Regions from separate parts of the Wandonia haliotis genome, predicted to be linked through region 1. Evidence: riboswitches for the same ligand, from Rfam matches in the RefSeq annotation. Region 1 holds a riboswitch; the other holds the start of a gene.
The links. Region 1 has a riboswitch for thiamine pyrophosphate ahead of thiM (hydroxyethylthiazole kinase). Riboswitches for the same ligand answer to the same signal wherever they lie in the genome.
Positions count from the first base shown of each region.

Region 2: it holds a riboswitch for thiamine pyrophosphate, as region 1 does, so the genes downstream of both, ABDZ97_RS16070 (TonB-dependent receptor) here and thiM (hydroxyethylthiazole kinase) in region 1, are expected to answer to the same signal.

Region 1 is NZ_BAAAFH010000003.1:1,011,099-1,021,529, forward strand. Features, by position in the region: gene ABDZ97_RS05100 (DUF7948 domain-containing protein) at 1-538, shown strand, start outside; gene ABDZ97_RS05105 (PorP/SprF family type IX secretion system membrane protein) at 538-1,560, shown strand; gene ABDZ97_RS05110 (DUF1573 domain-containing protein) at 1,542-3,791, shown strand; gene ABDZ97_RS05115 (T9SS type A sorting domain-containing protein) at 3,974-5,725, shown strand; gene ABDZ97_RS05120 (TenA family protein) at 6,168-6,818, opposite strand; gene thiD (bifunctional hydroxymethylpyrimidine kinase/phosphomethylpyrimidine kinase) at 6,805-7,638, opposite strand; gene thiE (thiamine phosphate synthase) at 7,635-8,273, opposite strand; gene thiM (hydroxyethylthiazole kinase) at 8,270-9,073, opposite strand; TPP riboswitch at 9,129-9,221, opposite strand; gene ABDZ97_RS05140 (LamG-like jellyroll fold domain-containing protein) at 9,482-10,431, opposite strand, start outside.
Region 2 is NZ_BAAAFH010000022.1:747,960-758,390, reverse strand. Features, by position in the region: gene ABDZ97_RS16080 (Rossmann-fold NAD(P)-binding domain-containing protein) at 1-244, shown strand, start outside; gene hemH (ferrochelatase) at 317-1,339, shown strand; TPP riboswitch at 1,548-1,646, shown strand; gene ABDZ97_RS16070 (TonB-dependent receptor) at 1,710-4,127, shown strand; gene ABDZ97_RS16065 (DUF6687 family protein) at 4,187-5,257, shown strand; gene ABDZ97_RS16060 (FecCD family ABC transporter permease) at 5,356-6,366, shown strand; gene ABDZ97_RS16055 (ABC transporter ATP-binding protein) at 6,363-7,064, shown strand; gene ABDZ97_RS16050 (hypothetical protein) at 7,065-7,574, opposite strand; gene ABDZ97_RS16045 (RNA polymerase sigma factor) at 7,904-8,464, shown strand; gene ABDZ97_RS16040 (hypothetical protein) at 8,471-8,725, shown strand; gene dnaK (molecular chaperone DnaK) at 8,927-10,431, shown strand, end outside.

The DNA.
Region 1 (10,431 bases):
GGTTACAGATCTGGACGAAACGCAACTTTCTGCTTTTGCAGAACCTGATACATTACCGGTTGGTGGGCAAACAACGCTTACCGGGGAGGCTCCTTCCGGAGTGACTACTTCCTGGATACCACCGGGTCAGGTAAGTTCTCCGGGGAGTTTGATTACAACGGCTACGGTATATGAAGATACGGATTTCTACTTCGTTGTCTCAGATGGCTACTGCACTAAAACGGTATTGGTCCCGGTGAAAGCTCTTGAGTTTATCTGTGACGAACCCTACGTATTTGTTCCAAATGCATTTACACCGGATAACGATAAGACAAATGACATACTTTATGTCAGAGGTCCGTATGTATTTGAAATGATCTTCCGGATCTATAACCGTTGGGGAGAAATGGTATTTGAATCTACCGATCAGTCCTCCGGTTGGGATGGAACCTTCAAGGGCAGAGCTTGTGATCCGGATGTCTATGATTATTATCTGGATGTAAAATGTATTGATGGACAACAATCCATTATAAAAGGTAATGTAACACTGATTCGTTAATGAATACCCTCCTGAAATATCTGGTAGCAATGGCTGGTATTTTACTGGGGAGTTATAGTCTTTCCCAGGATATTCACTTTTCACAGTACATGCACAATCCGTTGTATCAGAATCCCGGAAATACCGGGTTTTTCAGAGGAGACTACCGGGTTAACATGGCATACAGAGATCAGTGGCGATCAGTAACCGTACCCTTCCAGACTCTGTCTTTATCAGGAGATAATGCAGGATTTATCAATGGAAAGCTGGCGGTTGGTTTCTATTTTGTACATGATGTAGTAGGAGATGGAAAATTTCGTACCATCGATTTTTTACCTTCTTTGGCCTATCACATCCGGCTGGATAAGAAAAAGGGAGAAAATAATGTACATAGCTTGCGTCCGGGGATTCAGTTTGGAGTAAACTCAAGAGAAGTCCAACCGGGAAATTTTTCATGGGATACACAATACAATGGTTATTATTATGACCCGAGTTTATCAGGACAGGAGATCTTCCAACGTGAAAGTTATACCAACTTTGCTTTGGGGTTCGGAACGGTATATGAATGGTTCACCTCCTCGCGTAAGAACTTTAATGTCGGATTCGCATGGTACAATATGACCCGTCAGAATCAGGGGTTTTTCGGGCAAAAAATCCAACGGGATATGCGTTTTACTTTCCATGGACGGGGACAGTTTAAAATCGGGCTGGACTGGGATATTATTCCTTCCTTTTCTATGAATTTTCAGGGGAAATATCATGAACTTATTTTTGGAAGTCAATTGCGCTACATCCTGAAAGAGAAAAGAGGGGAGTATATGGCAATGTACTTCGGTGCCTTTTCCAGAACGCGAGATGCAGCTTACCTGATGGTAGGAATGGATTATCAGAACTGGTTTGCAGGCTTGAGTTATGATATTAATTTTTCCAAATTAGTTCCGGCATCACGTGTGCGCGGGGGAATTGAAATAACACTGCAATACATTTTAAAAACGTTTAAACCTAAAAAGGTCAATCATCGAATATGTCCCGTTTACATTTAATTTTCATACCTTTTTTTCTGTTGACTTTTTCCCTGTCCGGTCAGACGGAGCTGAAGCAGATTTTGAAATTTGCAGAAGAACAGTACGAAAAAGGAGACTATTATTATGCCAAAGAGTACTACGAAAAAGCTTTGTTGTATGATTCCTCTTCGGTTTCGATTTTGTGGAAATATGCGGAGACGTTGCGGGCTTATCAGGATTATCCTAATGCTGCTCGTTATTATGGAAAAGTCTATGAAAAGGAAGAGGCCCGGTTGTACCCGAATAGTCTCATTTATTACGGGATGATGCTGAAACAAAGCGGGAATTATGAAGCTGCTCTCGAAGTATTTAAAAGAGCTAAGAAGAGGTATGCGAGAGATAAACGGGGATTCGCCTATAAAAAATCCCGCGAAGAGATTTCAGCTTGTGTTTGGGCAAAGTCGACCATTGATGATTCGGCAGATGTTGTTTTTACTAACCTTCCGGAAACGGTCAATACCAAAAATGCTGAATTTGGTCACCTTGTTTTTGAAAATAAGCTGTTGTTTTCATCCCTGAGAGCCGATTCTGTGCACACGAACGAAGAAGTCTACGAAAACGATTATCACACGCATTTGTATTATTCGGACAAGCAGGACGATAAATACACACGTGCGGATGTCGTAAAAGAGTTATTTTACAAAAAGATGAATTCAGGGAACGGTTCTTTCAGTCTGGATGGAAAACGGTTTTATTTTAGCTTGTGTTCCGAAGGTGAAGCTACCTATCGCTGCAAAATAATGGTTGCCCGGTATGAAGACGGTCGATGGGCTGATATTGATTCATTAGGTGAAATTATTAATGAGCCGGGAACGACTACTACTCAACCGGCGATTGGGGAAGTGATGGGGGATGAGTGGCTGTTCTTCGCTTCAAATCGAGAGGATTCAAAAGGAGGAATGGATATTTACTTCAGTGTGATTAAAAACGGGAATCAGTATGGAAAGGTAAAGAATTTTAAATCGATTAATACAATGGGGAATGAAGTAACCCCCTATTTCGACAGAGAAAATAAAGTATTGTATTTTTCGAGCGATTTTCATGAAGGATATGGAGGTTTTGACGTGTTCGAGGCACGATTTGAGAATAATGAGTTTAGCAAACCGAAGAATCTTGGTGTGCCGGTAAACAGCCCGGCGAACGACTTGTATTATTTCACGTATGGAGACACAGCCTATGTCTCCAGTAACCGGATAGGATCTTTATTTTCGAAGAATCCTACTTGTTGTTCCGATATTTTTAAATTATACCCTACACCCGAACCGGAAATAGAGATTCCCGAAGAAACGCTGGAGGAATTAAATGCACGACTTCCTGTTACGTTATATTTTCACAATGATATTCCAAATCCAAGGTCCTGGGATACGACGACTACCGTGAATTATATTGATTCGTACAATGACTATACGCAAATGCTTCCTACGTATCAGAAAGAGTACGCCAAAGGACTTGGGTCGGAAAGAGCGCGTGATGCAGAAGAGGATATCGAAGATTTCTTTATTGAATATGTTGATCAGGGCGTAAGAGATTTACAGCTGTTCCGTGATTTATTACTCAAGGAATTACAGAAAGGAGCAAAGATTAATGTTCAGGTGAAAGGATTTGCTTCGCCTCTGGCAAAAACAGATTACAATGTGAACTTAACCAAGCGTCGGATAGCTTCACTGGTAAATTATCTCCGGGCGTATGAGGGAGGTGTTTTTGCTCCGTTTATGAAAAATACAGCGGAAAACGGAGGACGATTGGTGTTTACAGAAATTCCTTTTGGAGAATATGTAGCGGATCAGTTGATCAGTGATAATCCAAACGATAAGAAAAACTCCGTGTATTCAAGAGCGGCTGCGATGGAGCGAAAGATTGAAATACAAAGCGTAACATTTATCGTCGAAGAGGACAGTCTGATACAGGCATTGACGGCTGAAAAACGTATAATAGATGCAGGGGTAAGAAAACCGGGAGAAAAAATTGAAGTGGAATTCAGTATCCGTAACCAAACGTCTGTTCCGGTTAAAATTACGGCTGTAACAATTCCATGTAACTGTATCGCTGTCCCTGAATTTGATCGTGAATTCTCACCCGGTGAAACCGTCCGGTTTAAAGCCACGCTCGATACATCCGACTTCATGGGGCATACCGTAAAATCCATCGAAATTACGACCGGATATGCGCAAAACCTTGAGCTAATGATTTCCGTAGAAGTGAAAGAATGAACTGGACGAAATAAGAGAAGCCTAATAAAGTTGCAATTTTTTTGTGTTCGACATGATTTTTTTCGGTAGAGTAGTTTATAATTATCTTGTTCTGAGTCCTGTATGTTTTCTTTGTTTTTTTAGATGTATTTAGGGCTTCGAACTAATTTATAATATTCTATTTTTGCAAAAAAAATATACACATGAAAAAAACTTTAACACTATTCTTAACCTTTTTTCTAACAGGCTTTTTGTTTTCTCAGCATGTTTTTTTAAATGGATCGTATAACGGACAACATTCAAGTTCTTTAATAAATGCTTCGAATTGTTTTATAAGCAGTATTCACTTAACTGTTTCTACAGCTTTAACAGATCCAGTACAACCAGCGAATACTACATATGAATGGACATGGTACAGAAATAATGTTCAAATACACAAAACTTCTTCTGGTACTGCTAATGCGTACACAATTCCTCATAGCCATTTAAATCAACCGGGAGAATATAAGGTGAAACTTACCATTAATGATTACTATGTTTCATGGTCAAACTCACTTACTGTTAACCTGACGGGGATTATTAGTCCTTATGGTGCGGATAACATCAGTGGTCGAGTTGTATCAGGAGACTTCAATCGAAATGGAAAGAAAGATAATTTGGCGGCATTCTACAGGTATAGTAAGTTTTCTACTGCTTTGCATGTTTGGAATGGGGAGACCGATGGTTACTTGAGTTATGAAGGAAATGACGGTTGGTGGAAATCAGATGATTATGAGGCAGGGCAGTTACTTCATGTCGTTTCCGGAGATTTTGATCGAGATGGATATGAAGATGATATTGCGGCTATTTATGACTATGGTAACTTTATGACAAGAATTCACGTTTGGACATCAAATGGTAACTCATTTACGTTTCATGGAAGCGCAGGATGGTGGTACGGAGGAAGCTATGATGCTACTAAATTAGTAGCTTTTGTTGCTGGAGATTTTGACCATGATGGATATGTTGATGATCTGATGGGATTCTATGATTATGGTAACTTCACGACCAGAGCGCATGTCTGGCTGTCTACAGGAAGTGCTTTTGTTTCACAGGGGACATCGACAGGATGGTGGTCTTCTAATCAGTATGATGCGACCAAAATTTCTGGTAGAGTAGTTTCAGGAGACTTCAATAAAGATGGTTATAAATCAGATATTATAGCTTTTTATGATTATGGTAATTTTGTTACAACGGCTCATATGTGGTTGTCGAATGGATCATCATTATCGATGCAGGGGGGAACAGGAGGTGTTTGGACATCTAATAATTACAGTGCATTGAAAATAACAAACCGTTTAGTGAGTGGAGATTTTAATTTAGATGGATTTGAATCTGATGTTGTAGCTCTTTATGATTATGGAAGTGCTACAACAAGAGCTCATAGATGGTCGGCAAATGGGAGTAACTTAAATTATTCTGGGCCAAATGGAATTTGGTATTCAAGTCAATATGATGCTACTAAAATTACAGACAGAATAGTTTCAGGTGACTTCAACTCTAATGGTAGCAATTCAGATATTTCGTGTTTTTATGATTATGGTAATTTGTCAGTTCGAAACCATGTTTGGTTGAATAACCAGTTTCAAGGAACTAGTGGATGGTGGGAAGTTTGTAACCCGGTATTATCAAAAAGTACATTAGGAACTTCAATAGAAGATGTTGTTATTGAAGGTGAGACAATCCTTTTCCCAAACCCTGTGGTAGGATCGCTTTCTATAAAAAGTAGCAAAGGAATGTCTTCAGTTTTTATTTTTGATAATCAAGGAAGGCTTGTTGCAGAATTTGAACCGAAATCGGGAGCTGAAAACGATGATGTTCTTCTTGATCTAAGTCATATTAGTTCTGGTCTTTTTATGGCTGTAGTAACTTATGATGACGGAATAACAGAAAGCTTTAAGCTTGTAAAAGAATAATATTATATCCACAATGTAAAAGGAGGGAGTAAAGTAAGCTTCCTCCTTTTTTTGTATTATTATGTCTAGTCCTGAAATATCGATACACAAAAGAATCGTTATGAAAGAAGACCAAGGATCAGATTATGTAAAACGAACGCAGAAGGATTATTCTCTATCCTTTAAATTGGGAGTTGTCCAGGAAGTAGAGTGTGGTATTAGAATATATAACACTTGTAGACCTTATTACTCTTGTTTTATGAAAACTCCAAAACAGATGCATCAGCATCAGGAAATCAGAATAAAAACAAATATCCCAGCAAATATGTGTTTGCTTGCTGGGATATAATTATTGTTTATTTTAGTCTAAAACCTGTATCGGTTATTTAGGACTAGTCATTACTAATTGTTTTTTGTAGTAGTATGAGTCTTTCAGTGTATTCAAACAGGTGTTTAGAAAGTATCACTTCCATTGCGTAAGCTCATAAGCTGCTTCCCAGAAATAGTATTCCATACGTGAAGCAGTGACAAAAGCCTCCGTCATTCTTTTCCGGATTTCAGGAGTCGTATTTTCAGCTGCGATATCACAAATTCGAATCGCATTTTGAACGGACGCAGCAAACTCTTCGCCGCCATAGGTATCAATCCAGCGTTGGTAGGGGTTTCCTGTTTTTTGTTCCTGGCTGAGAATGTGATCGCCTACCTTCTTGTAAATCCAGAAACAGGGAAGAGTTGCGGCCATGGCTACCTCCACGGGTTCAAAGGCTGCGGTACTTTTCAAAAAATGAACATAATGATGACACACAGGCTGTAAGGTGCCCCGGTCTGTTACAGCAAAATCCTCAAAATAGGATTCATGAAGTGCGTTTTCCACAACAATTGCTGACTCTCCGAAGCGGATATAAGTCAGGGCTTCCTCAATAGCAAAAGCTTTTGCTCCAATGAGTGCCAGTGTTCTTCCAAAGTGTTCCAGATAAAGAGAGTCCTGCGCCATATAAAAACGAAATTTCTCTTTAGGAAGACTCCCGTTTGTCAATTCGGTGATAAATGGCATCTTCAGAATAGATGCGTATTTCTCTTCGATTGTTTTCCATGCGTTTTCAGACCAATTCATGTTTAATTAGTTTTTGAGGGTTAAAAAAGTGATTCAGGGGACCATTGCCCTTACCGGTTTGTACATCCCTTCCGTGTTTGATGGCTTCATAGACATAGTTCTGTGCCAGCTCTACAGAGGAGTAAAGATCTTTTTCCTGTGCGATATAAGAAGCAATAGCAGAAGAAAGCGTGCAGCCTGATCCGTGTGTGTTTTGCGTAGCAAACTTTTCCGCATGAAACGCATGGAAGTTATGATCCTGATCCAGAAAAAGAGAAGTGATCGTCTGGGTTTCTTGATGACCACCTTTCAACAGGATGCTGTTACAACCCAGGGTTTTGATTCGTTCTCCTGCGGTTCGCATTTCGTCCAGTGTTTTTACTTCCATTCCGGCTAGAATAGCCGCTTCATCCATATTAGGAGTAATAACAGAAGCGACTGGAAACAACTGCTGAACAATAGTGGAGATGGTTTCTTCTTCAATCAAACGATGACCGCTGGTGGCGACCATAACAGGATCAAAGACAATCGGTACTTTTTTATACTTCCCCAGTGTCTTTACTATCGTTTCGACGAGTTCGGGAGTATGTACCATGCCTATTTTAATTGCATCGGGAAACACATCGTCAAGGATTGCTTCGATCTGATCGGAAACAGCCTCAACAGGGATGGGATAAATTTTTCGTACTCCTGTGGTGTTTTGAACCGGGAGCGCAGTTAGTACAGAAGTTGCATAGCAACCTAACGCCGAAATTGTTTTCATATCGGCTTGTATGCCGGCTCCTCCGCTACCGTCAAATCCGGCAATGGTCAGGACGGAAGGATATCTGTATGTTTTCATTTTACAAGTTCATTTTTTAACGTGTACGCCGCTTTTTGAGGATCGTGAGCACTGCAGATAGCTGATACGACGGCAATACAGTCAGCGCCTGCCTGTATAACCTCCCGGGCATTACCCGCATGTATATTGCCGATAGCGACTAATGGTTTTTCAGTCAATTGTCGTATGGATGCAATGCCTTTGAGTCCCCATTCCGTAACAGTATCCGTTTTAGTAGGCGTACTAAATACGGGACTAATGCCCAGATAATCCGAGGCGGTAACCTGTTCGTTCTGCAATTGATCCAGGTATTCAATGGAGTAACCGACAAGTTTTGTACGATCCTGCCATTGTTCCCGGATTACTGTAGGAGGCGTATCAGTATTTCCTACGTGTATTCCGGCAGCGTCTGCCTGCATAGCAACGGAGGCATTGTCATTGATAAGCAGGGGGACAGCGTATTTTTCTGTCAGCTCCCGGAGTTGGAGTGCTTTTTTAAGGAAGACTTCCTGAGAACAGTTTTTTTCTCGTAACTGGATCAGGTCCACACCTCCCAGAATAGCCTGTTCAGCTACGTGCAGAAAATTTCGCCCATTACAATCTGCTTCCGAGATAACGAGATACAACTGATAGGGAAACTGCCTGAGCGGAATCACTGCTTTTCAATTTTGATCCGGGAATAAAACTCTTCTTCGGTAAGATTATACAACTTATCGATGAGGTGTTGCTGCAAACTTCCCGGTCCTTTGGACTGTTGTTCTGCCAGTTCTCCGGCTATTCCGATAAGCGCCATCGCAGCTGCTGTTGCTTCTGTTTTATCTGCTGTTATTCCGATGAATGCTCCGATTAACGCAGATGCAGTGCACCCCAGCCCGGTCACTTTGGTCATCAGTGGGTGACCGTTACGGATCAAAATCGTTTGTGAACCGTCCGTAATGATATCCGTAGCACCGGAAATACAAACGATGGATGGGGAGTGTTTGACAATCGTCATTGCAGCAGCTACTGCTTCATTGCTTTCAGCTGTGCTGTCGACTCCTTTGGTTCGGGTAGAATTTGCCTTTGCCAACGCAATAATTTCAGAAGCGTTTCCACGGATAACCGTTGGGCGGAATTGCAGGAGTTGTTGTAACACAGTGTCTCTAAAAGGTGTGGCTCCCGCACCAACAGGGTCCAGTATCCAGGGTTTCCCTTGCGTATGTGCCGCTTCTGCGGCCATAAGCATAGCTTCTGACCAGTATTCGTCTAGTGTTCCGATATTGATAACTAACGAATGTGCAAGTGCTGCCATATCCTGTACCTCCGACTTGGCATGCGCCATAACCGGAGAAGCTCCCGCGGCAAGAAGTGCATTTGCCGTAGTATTCATGACTACATAATTCGTGATATTGTGTACAAGAGGAGCGGTTGCTTTTAACGTTTGAATGTGTTTCCAGAGAATTTTTTCCATTGTCATTGTTTTTACATAAAATGCTTTAGGAAATCTGAAAACAAAAGAAAACACATCCGTAAAGATGTCGTTTGCTTTTCCCTACGTCGGTGTGAGCCGCATCAGGTTCAAAGGGACTCTCTCAATTCTTTTCAGAATACCCCCAAAGCGCATACAAATATAGCTAATTCAGAATGGAAACCACAAAAATACCCTGTAGCGTATGAATCAGATGCTTTTATATGTCGGATCGTTACTTTTTGATGTGGAATAGACAACATTCGGGAATAAAAAATGCTCCCTGATTATGGACAAGGAGCAACCCAAATGTTTTCACAACGGAATAATCCTTATTGTGAATTGCTTCAAATTCAGTCCTCCAAATATGAATATTATAATTGTGAAAAGCAAAAATATTTTGTGATTATTCTAGTATTAGTTAATAATAACCAGCCTATTGGTGAACGTAGTTGCAGCGTTTTTTAAATTTATTCTAATAAGGTAAATGCCTGGAGTTATATTTTCTGTTGTGATTCTGTGACTAGAATTACTGAATACGATTTCCTGTTTAAGAACAACCTGACCTAAGTAGTTTATTAGCTCTACCTGCACCAGATCTTCTGTTGATACATTAATGAAGAAGAACTTTTCTGCTGTAGGATTGGGGTAAATACTATATTCTATTTTTTGTTGTTTGACATCACTGATCTGATCTAGAGCTAGTAGAGTTACACAATTGGCTGTAATAAAATTAGAAGAGGAACCCGTTAAAGAAAAGTTCTTAAGTAGTCCTGACTGTCCTCCTGTAACTTCATTGATTAAGGTTGTTTCATTTGAATTGTCTCCTCCTGCAATTCCTTGATTAAATCGATAGTACGCGAGTAGTCCGTTTTGATAAGAGGGAATTTCTGTATGCATAAATTCTGTTAAGTGTGAAGGACTGACTTCTCTGTCCCAAATTCTGCATTCTTCAAGCTTCCCTTTGAAAAAATCAGTAGGAGTATATCCGGGAGGGTCATATTCCTGACCGAGACTAAAACGATCGGTAGCTTCAAAAGCTAAAAGTTTTACCGTACTTCCCTGAAGATTACCATCTATATAGAGTTTGGATAATCCGTTGTTATATGTCCATGCTATGTGGTGACATTTTCCATCAAATACATCTGTTGATCCAACTATTTTATAGTAGGAACCTCCAGAAGGAATATTGAGAGTAACGGAATTACTGGTAAAATCTTCCGGTCCGGAAAGCCGTAAAACGAAACGATGTAGTTGGTTTCCGACATTATTGCTGTTACCGGAAAAAATCATTCCGTAATCCGATGCCTGAGCAACATCAGGTTTTATCCAGATTTCGAAAGAAAATTCATCCCGCCCTTGCATAA
Region 2 (10,431 bases), on a different contig from region 1:
CCTTGTCGATCGGGAGGATGTGCTGACTGCTTTTCAGAAAGTTATCGATGAAGAGTTGACCAATGAAGTATTTAATATTTGCTCCAGCGGGCATCCTTCAAGAAAGGAGTATTATACAAAACAGGCTGAACTTCTAGCCTTGGAACTACCCGAATTTTCTGATGTTCAGATAGAGAATCCGAAAATAATAGTGAACCGAAAAGCAAAGGAGCAGTTAGGGATAGATTTTGGGATTTTGAAATAGAATTTAAGGAATCTACATTTTTGCTAAACCAAAAGGACTCCTCTTTGTTGTTTCCTTAGTATTTTTGCGATTATGAAAAGAACAGGTGTGCTTTTGATTCAGTTGGGAACTCCTGACAGCCCCAAAGTGGGTGATGTAAGGAGGTATTTACGTGAGTTTTTAAATGATCCTCGGGTTATTGATATTCCCTGGTTGCCCCGAAAGCTACTTGTTAACGGTATCATCGTTCCGTTTCGCGCTCCAAAATCGGCAAAGATTTATCAGGAGTTATGGAAGCTTGGAGAAGGTGTTTCCCCATTGATAACTCATACCGATAATTTGTGTAAAGCACTGGAAAAACGTTTTGAAGGTGAGCAGGTCACTTTTGAGGTCGCCATGCGTTATCAGAATCCATCTATGGATAAAGTGCTTGAGAGAATGCGAAAAGCAAACTACGATCGTATTGTTATTCTCCCCCTGTTTCCGCAATATGCGAGCGCTACTTCCGGTTCAGCCGTTGAAAAAGCTATGCGAATTATCCGAAAATGGTGGGTGATTCCGGAGGTGAAAATTGTCGGACAGTTTTGGGATAATGAAGGGTACATAGCTTCTATTGTCGAGCGGGCAAAGTTGTTTAATCTGGAAGATTATGATCACATTTTATTTTCGTATCATGGTTTGCCTGAACGTCAGGTGGATAAGGTGTATGAGGATACGGATTTGTGCGAAGATCAGCCCTGTGAAACAGAAATCAATCAGAAAAATAAGTTTTGTTATAAGGCAACAAGTTATGCTACAACACGGCTAATAGCTGAAAAGCTGGGAATACCTGAAGAAAAGTATACGGTCTGTTTTCAATCGCGATTGGATAAAAAATGGTTGCGTCCTTTCTCGGATGATGTAGTGGAAGAACGGGCTAAAAAAGGGGCTAAAAAATTACTGGTTTTTAGTCCTGCTTTTGTTGCAGATTGTTTGGAAACACTAATCGAAATAGGAGACGAATACCAGGAGATTTTTGAAGAACACGGTGGTGAAAAAGTGCAACTGGTCCCGAGTTCCAATGATCATCCACGTTTTATAGATGGTTTAGAAGAGATTGTTCGACGACAACTCTGATGAAAGGCAGATATTCTGGATATTCTTTTGATGGATAAGTTCTGTCAATTTGAGATGTTGCAACGGTACTGGTTTCAATTTGTATTAATAGATTAAGAACTGATAGTAACAATAATATAATCAGCATCTTGATAGCTTTCTGTAACCTGCTCAAATAAAGATTGAGCATTTCCTCTTTGATAAATCCGAATGCTTGTTATACCTTTGCGGCGTCTCTAAGGGGTGTCTGTCTATTGACAGGCTGAGATTATACCCATTGAACCTGATCCGGATCATGCCGGCGAAGGGAAATGAGTGACAATTTTATCATTTTAATTTTTTACTAATTCCCAAGAATTAGCCCCTTGTTCTTGTTAAATGTTTTTTAAACATGAAGACAAGTATTTTTGCTTTTATTGGGATGGCAATGATGGCCATTCCCATTCATCTCAAAGCGCAACATTCCATTAAAGGAAAGGTTCAGAACGAAGAAGGAGAACCGCTTACCGGAGCGCAAGTTGGAATCAAAGAATCTTTTTTAGGGACTCACACCAGTTCTTCCGGAGATTTCGAAATTCAGGGACTTAAAAATGGAACGTATATCGTTCAGGCACGTTTTCTGGGGTATCAGAATTTTGAGAAAACAATAGAAATTAAGGATGGAGATCAGGAATTGATCATTGCTCTCCAACCGACCTCTTTTATGACAGGGGATGTGATTGTTGAAGCGGTTCGTGCTAATGAACGTACTCCGACAACCTATAACGAAATCAGTAAAGAAGATCTAGACAAAAGTAATTTTGGACAGGATTTACCGTATTTGTTAGATGAAACACCGTCAACTGTTGTTACTTCTGATGCAGGAGCAGGGGTTGGCTACACGGGAGTCCGGATTCGTGGTACAGATCCGACCCGAACCAATGTTACGATCAATGGTATTCCTGTGAATGACGCTGAGTCACATGGTGTATTTTGGGTGAACATGCCGGATTTTGCTTCTTCTGTAGACAATCTGCAGGTGCAAAGAGGGGTAGGTACTTCAACGAACGGAGCTGCAGCTTTTGGAGCAAGTATCAATCTTCAAACGAATGAGTTGAACGAGAAAGCATACGCCGAACTGGATAATGCGTATGGATCGTTCAATACATGGAGGCATACGATTAAAGCGGGGACAGGCTTAATTAATAATAAGTTCAGTATGGATGCGCGCTTGTCCAAGATCTCTTCTGACGGATATATCGACAGGGCTTCCTCTGATCTGAAATCGTTTTATGTTTCCGGCGCATGGCACGGGAAGAAGTCGAACCTGCGTTTCAATATCTTTGGTGGAAAAGAAATAACATACCAGGCATGGAACGGTGTTTTTCAGGACGACCTGAATGATCATCGTCGTATGAATTCCGCAGGTGCCTATATTGATGAAAACGGAGAACAAAAATACTACGATAATGAAGTTGATCATTATGAACAAACCCATTATCAACTTCACTTCTCACACCGTTTCTCTAACAAATTAAATTTGAATGTGTCGGGTCATTATACCCGGGGGAAAGGATATTATGAGCAATTCAGAAGAGATGACGATTTTGATACGTATGGATTACAACCTGTTATTGTTGCGGGTGATACAGTTGTGAATACAGACCTGATTCGCCGCCGTTGGTTGGATAATCATTTTTATGGTGGTGTTTTTTCACTGAACTACACGAATCAAAAAGGATTTAACCTTGTTTGGGGAGGGGGAGCAAACCAATACATAGGGGATCACTTTGGAGAAATTATCTGGGCGCGTTATGCTTCACAAAGCGATATCCGTGATAGATACTATGATAACCTTGCTGTAAAATCAGAAGCGAATTCATATCTGAAAGCTACCTACCAATGGAAGAAGTTAGTTGCTTTCGCTGATGTACAATATCGTTTTGTTGATTTTCGATTTGAAGGAAACGCTGTGATTAATGAAGAAATGACACTGACGGATCAAGTGGTGAATTATCACTTTCTGAATCCGAAAGCAGGTTTGATGTATGATTTCAATGAAAAGCATAATCTGTATCTTTCGTATGCCATGTCGAATCGGGAGCCGGTGCGTAAGGACTTTACAGAAAGTACACCGGATAGCCGTCCGAATCCGGAGCAATTACATAATATTGAGTTCGGTTATCGTATGCGTTACAAAAAGTTGATGTTGAATATCAACGAATATTTCATGTATTATAAAGATCAGTTGGTGCTTACCGGTCAGATCAATGATGTGGGTGGGTATACACGTTCAAATGTCGATAAAAGTTATCGTTTGGGAACGGAAATTGAACTGGGATACAAACCGATCAAATATCTTCATTTCACAGCTAATGCGGCATTTAGTCTTAATAAAATTGCTGAATTTATGGAGTATATAGATAACTACGATGACGGAACGCAGGAAGTGATCACACACAAAAATACGGACATCGCTTTTTCTCCGAATGTTATTGCCGGAGCACGAATTTCTGTTCTTCCTGTAGATGATTTGGAGATTTCGTTTATTAACAAATATGTAGGTCGTCAGTTCTTGGATAATACATCTAACACAGACCGACAATTGGACGGGTACTTTGTAACGAACTTCCGTGTAAACTATACCTTGAGAGATGTGTTCTTTAAAGAAATGACATTTGGATTTATGGTGAACAACATCTTCAATAATCTTTACGAGAATAACGGCTACACCTTTAGTTATATTTACGGTGGAGAACGAACAACAGAAAATTATTATTATCCGCAGGCAGGAACACATTTCCTATTCCATATTCGTCTGAGATTGTAAAAGAATACTTTTTAGGGAGGCGTGAAAATGCCTCCCTTTTTTTTGAAAATGACAGAAATATGAAAAGATTTATTCCTTTCAATGAAGTTGGTGAGTACCCTGAGATTGTCGGCGTGGATTGTTTTCATCCGAAAGCATTTTGCCTTTCTCATTGGAGGGGTGCAAATATTCACCCCGACCTACAGGCAGATACAAGTGCTGAAATTGTGATCAATGCTGTAGAACAGAACATTCCTGAGTTGCAATATCCTGTGGTTACTAACAATCATTTTGATATTGATGGGTTTATAGGGGTGTGGTGTTTTGTGTATCCGGAAACGGTAAAAACGTTCGGAAAAGTATTCAGGCAAATGGCACTCATTGGAGATTTTCGGGAATACAACCCTCACCTTCCTGAGTCGGATTTAGCCTTTAAATTGGTTTGTTGGATCAACAAAAAGGAAAAAGAATTGTTTTATGCTCCCTTTGGTGCCCAGTTTACCGAACAAAAAGAGGTGCAGATGTGTGTGGATAAATACGATTGGTTCTTAGAAAATTTTGGAGATGTACTTATCAATCCGGAAGCTTATCAGGCAGATTGGGAAGAAGAATACAATCGAGTTCGGGAAGATTATCGGCTGATTGGAGATCAGGGCGATCGAGAGTGGATTGAGGATGTCCGTATTCAGATTATTCATGTACCACGACCTGTTCATTATTATGCATTGTATGCCCATTCGGAAATTGCAGATATGGTACTTAGTATCTATCCGGACAACCGCTATGAGTTAGAGTATAAATATACAACCTGGATTGACACAGCTACGCGCAAGAGTTTCCCCAGAATTCAACCCGAAGATTTGATTGATCGTCTGAACGAGCTAGAGAAATCAGGAAATGCATGGCAGTCACAAAAGTTTACGGATACGGCGCCTATTATTAGCCTGAACAGTAATTCGTTTACGAAAGAACAACGATTTGATCATCCTTTTACGCGGAATCTATTGAGTTCTTCTGTTTCAGAAAAAGACGTGGTTGCTCTTGTCATCGAATTCTATCGGGAAAGGTTAGAAAACGCACCTCAGAAGTCGATGTATACGTGGGAGGAAATGAGACGCTACAACCGGGAGGTAAAAGAGGGGGCAGTGTAAAAACGGAATGAACCTGTACGTACTATTCAGTAATTGTAAATTTGGCAAATGGAAATTTGTGTAGTTTTGTCGTTGTACATAATTATTAGGTAAACACCATTATTTCAAGAAAAGACATAGTAGTAGTTGGGGGGATCGTTCTTCTTCTTATTGTATTTTTCGGATTGAACCTATTTTCGGGTGATGCTAATATTCCTTTACAGGAAGCCTGGTCGTTGCTGTGGGGAGGTGTTGTAGAAAATACATCCTGGAGTTACATTATGGAAGAGCGGTTATTGCGGACCATAAATGCGGCATTAAGCGGAGGAGCACTGGCTTTTTCAGGGTTAGTACTTCAATCTTTCTTCCGAAATCCCCTTGCCGGGCCGGGTGTTTTGGGAGTGTCAAGCGGAGCATCTGTCGGTGTAGCCGCCGGAATTCTGGCTACGGGATTCGTGGCTGAATGGACAGGTTTGTTTTCGCAATATGCACTGGGAGCAATTGGTGCTTTTAGTGTTTTAGTAGTTCTGATTATCCTCAACAAATGGATCAAGGGTGTAACACTTCTTGTGATTGGTCTGATGATTAGTTTTTTTGCTTCTTCCTTTGTCAATTTATTGTTGAATCTGGCTAATGATGCGCAAACAAGGCGTTATGTTGAGTGGGGGTTTGGGAGTTTTTCTTCCGTTTCTCATGAGACATTCGGATGGTATGCTTTGGTGTTGATAGCTGTTATCCTTTTCGGTATTTTTTATTTTCCGAAATTATTAAATGCATGGGTGTATGGAGAGCAACAGGTTATCGCTTCCGGATTTTCCCTTTCCAGAGGCCGGCTCATGATTGTTTTGACATTAGGTATTCTTATTACGCTGGTTACTTTACAGTGTGGACCTGTTAGTTTCATTGGAATTGCTGTTCCTCAGCTGATCCGACTGCTTTTTAAGAGTGTGCACCATCTTGTTCTGTTAATTGCTTCGTTTGTTGGCGGAGCATTAATAGCCGTATTGGCAGACTTTATCTTACGAAATGCCGGTTTGCCATTACCTCTAAATGCTATTACCGCACTGTTCGGTGCTCCTGTAATTATTTTTGTGATCATTCGTTCTTCAAAAAAGCAAATAGGGATATGATGAAACTGAATGATATTCGGGTAGCTATTGGTGGCAAGGAGTTGTTTCATATTTCTGAATTTCAGCTCAAAAAAGGGACAATGACAGCTTTGTTAGGAAAGAACGGATCAGGCAAATCTACTTTCTTAAGGGGGCTTTGTGGGTTTACACAAGATATTACAGGTAACATTGACTTTTTTGGTTGCAAAATGCAATTCGGAAAATCGTTTCGTCCGTTTTCAGGAATGGTATACGTTCCGGTAAAGCAACCCGTATTTGGTAGAGTGACTTTGTTAGATGTTATTCTTTCGGGAAGATCTTCTACGCGAAACTTTTTAGACATTCCTTCTCAGGAAGAAAAACAGGAGGCACTCAGCGTTCTTGAAATATTTTACCTACAGGAGTTTGCAACGTCCATTTTTACCGAATTAAGTGACGGAGAACAAAAAATGGGGCTTGTTGCCCGGGCAATTTTTCAGAATGCAGAGGTAATTTTGTTAGATGAACCGGAGGCTTTTCTGGATGTAGGAAACCGATCACGCATGTTTAAAGAACTCCGGAAACTAGCTGATAGCGGTAAGATTATCTTGTTGAGTACCCATCAACCAAATTTAGCAACACGCTATTGCGACAAGGTAGCATACATTCATCAGAAAAAGCTGCATTGTATCCCAGCTACCGAATGCTCAGAAGAGTTGGTAGAAGAAATGTTCGGATAATTATGGATTTTCTCTCAGCCAGATTTGCCTGCTTAAAGTACGGTTATTGCGGAACGTACCTTCTAGAATTACAGTATCACCTTTTACGGAAAGGATGCGTGTATAAACAGAGCGATTAGGTTCTTGCATTAACGCGTTAATCCTGTCATCATTCGAATAGAATGGATCCGCCACACTTAGGCAAGGAGATAATTTGGTTTGTATCGCCTTTACAATTATCCCCGTAGTTAAGTTGTGATGGAAAAGTGTATCACCAATAGTATAGTTAATTTCATTATAGAATGAATCAAGTATTTTATAAACACCCTTTTTGGCTTTTTTACATTCGGATTGGGAGCAGTAGTATTTTGTTTTTAATTCTGACATTGAAGAAACATATCTTTGCATCAGTTGATTATAATTGCCGCAACTTAATTGTAATTCATCGATAACTGTATTTATAAAATCTTCTCTGTTTAAAACCATTACTTGATCGGTTAAGAAGTCGGTTTCCGAAAAGCATTTATTCATCTGAAAGTGAAATTCTAATTCGTTCTCTTCGGGGTCTATCTTTTCAAAACACAAGCAGTTTTTATGGGCAACTTTCTTTGATTCTGTATTACAGGATTGGACGAGTAGAAATGTGAGAAGTATTAGTAGAATGTTTCTGATGTTCATATTTATTTAGCTTCATCGGATCTTATACAATGTATTGGTGTACTAATTTCTGTAAATGTAGCGGTTATTTTGTGCGTTTAGATATTCAGGTTGCCATCAGAAGCAAAAAATAGTTAACCTATTTCTGTTACTTTTCATAAACGTTACATTTACTTTGTACAAATCAAAACCAAAAGGACCGGGTGCTATTTAAACGGAAAAAATATAAACAGGAAGAACTGACGGATGCGCAGATGATATTGCTGGCTCAGCAGAACCATAAGCACTTTGGGCTATTATACGAAAAATACTTTGAGCAAATGTTTCGGTTTGTATTTAAACGCCTGGGTGGTGATGAGGAAAATGCATCGGATATTACGCAACAAGTATTTATTAAAGCGATGGGAGCGATAGGAAACTATGAGGATCGGGGATTCCCTTTTTCAACCTGGTTATACCGTATCGCACAGAATGAGGTAAATATGTATTTCCGGAAAAACAGCAGGAATTTTACAGTTGAGGTTGAGGAAAAGCATATCATTACATTACTGGAAGAAATGGAGTGTGATGAGAAAGGAAAGGATCATCAGGAGGTGTTGGTACAAAAGCTCAATCGTCTGAAGCCGGAACAACTGGATCTGATTGAACTACGGTTTTTTCAAGAGCTTTCTTTTCGTGAAATTGCCGATATTTACAATATTACTGAGGCTAATGCAAAGATGCGGATTTACCGTATTATTGAAAAAATGCAACAGGAGAAATAAAAAGTGATGAGAGAGATAAAAGTCAATAGAACAAAAAAGAAAGTGGACCCGACTTCCGAACAAATAAAACGGAATAAGGATTTTTCACGTCTTTCTCACGAATATGATAGGTTGACAAAACGACCCCGAAAGCCACTTTATAAAGACCCGAAATTATTTTTACTTATTTTTCTTATCCTCTTGATCCTCTTTTTGGTTTTTATGGAATCGAGAGAAAGTGAAAAAGAAGCACCCGATTTAATAGAAAAAGTGGTTGAGTAGATCTTCGTTATGTATCTACAGTTCGTTTTCCTCCCCTAAACTTGTCATAAAAACACCGTTGTAGATTACTGAAACTGACATTTCGGCAGTATTTGTTTGTAGTGGTACTGAACACCTGTCAGAAAACCGGAGTTTACCCCGGGTGGCACAATCCTTGTCTAAAGAGAGATGTGTTTAAATTGAAATGAAATTAATTGAGTTATGGGAAAGATAATTGGAATTGACTTAGGAACAACCAACTCATGTGTGTCCGTGATGGAAGGGAATGAGCCGGTTGTAATCACGAACGCAGAAGGTCGTCGTACTACGCCGTCGGTTGTTGCTTTCGTGGAAGGTGGTGAGCGTAAAGTAGGAGACCCTGCAAAACGTCAGGCCATTACAAACCCTCAGAAAACGATCTATTCGATCAAGCGATTTATGGGGACTACTTTTGATAATTTAGGTTCGGAAGTAACGCGTGTACCTTATCAGGTAGTAAAAGGAGATAATAATACACCACGTGTAAAAATTGATGATCGCCTTTATACACCTCAGGAAATATCAGCAATGATTCTTCAAAAAATGAAGAAAACAGCTGAAGATTATTTAGGTCAGGAAGTTTCAGAGGCTGTAATTACAGTTCCTGCATACTTTAACGATGCGCAACGTCAGGCTACGAAAGAAGCCGGAGAGATTGCGGGGCTTACAGTGAAACGTATCATTAACGAGCCGACAGCAGCTGCTTTGGCGTACGGTTTGGATAAAAAAGGAATTGACCAGAAGATTGTAGTATTTGACTTTGGTGGAGGTACACATGACGTTTCTATTCTTGAATTAGGTGACGGAGTATTTGAAGTACTTTCTACGGATGGTGATACGCACCTTGGAGGAGATGACGTGGATGATGCGATTATCAACTGGTTGGCTGAAGAGTTCCAAAAAGATGAAGGATTGGATCTTAGAAAAGACCCAATGGCACTTCAGCGATTGAAAGAAGCAGCGGAAAAAGCAAAAATTGAGCTTTCTTCAACAACATCTTCTGAAATCAATCTTCCGTACATTATGCCGGTTGACGGAGTTCCGAAGCACCTTGTTCGTACGTTGACACGTGCCAAGTTTGAACAATTGATTGCTTCAATCGTAGAACGTACAATTGAACCTTGTAAATCAGCATTGAAAAATGCAGGTCTTTCGGTTGGAGATATTGATGAGGTGATCTTAGTCGGAGGGTCGACACGTATTCCTGCAATTCAGGAAGCCGTACAGAAATTCTTCGGAAAAGCTCCTTCAAAAGGTGTAAACCCGGATGAGGTTGTTGCGATTGGTGCTGCAATTCAGGGAGGTGTATTGACAGGAGAGGTAAAAGATGTACTTCTTTTGGATGTAACACCACTTTCATTAGGAATTGAAACTATGGGAGGTGTATTTACTAAATTGATTGAGGCAAATACAACAATTCCGACGAAAAAATCGGAAGTATTCTCAACGGCTTCGGATAATCAGCCTTCGGTAGATATTCATGTGTTGCAGGGAGAAAGATCAATGGCAGCGGATAATAAATCATTAGGGCGCTTCCAGTTGACAGACATTCCACCGGCACCAAGAGGAGTTCCTCAAATTGAAGTAACTTTTGATATTGATGCGAACGGGATTATGAATATCTCGGCGAGAGATAAAGGAACAGGAAAAGAACAGTCGATCAAAATTGAGGCTTCTTCCGGATTGAC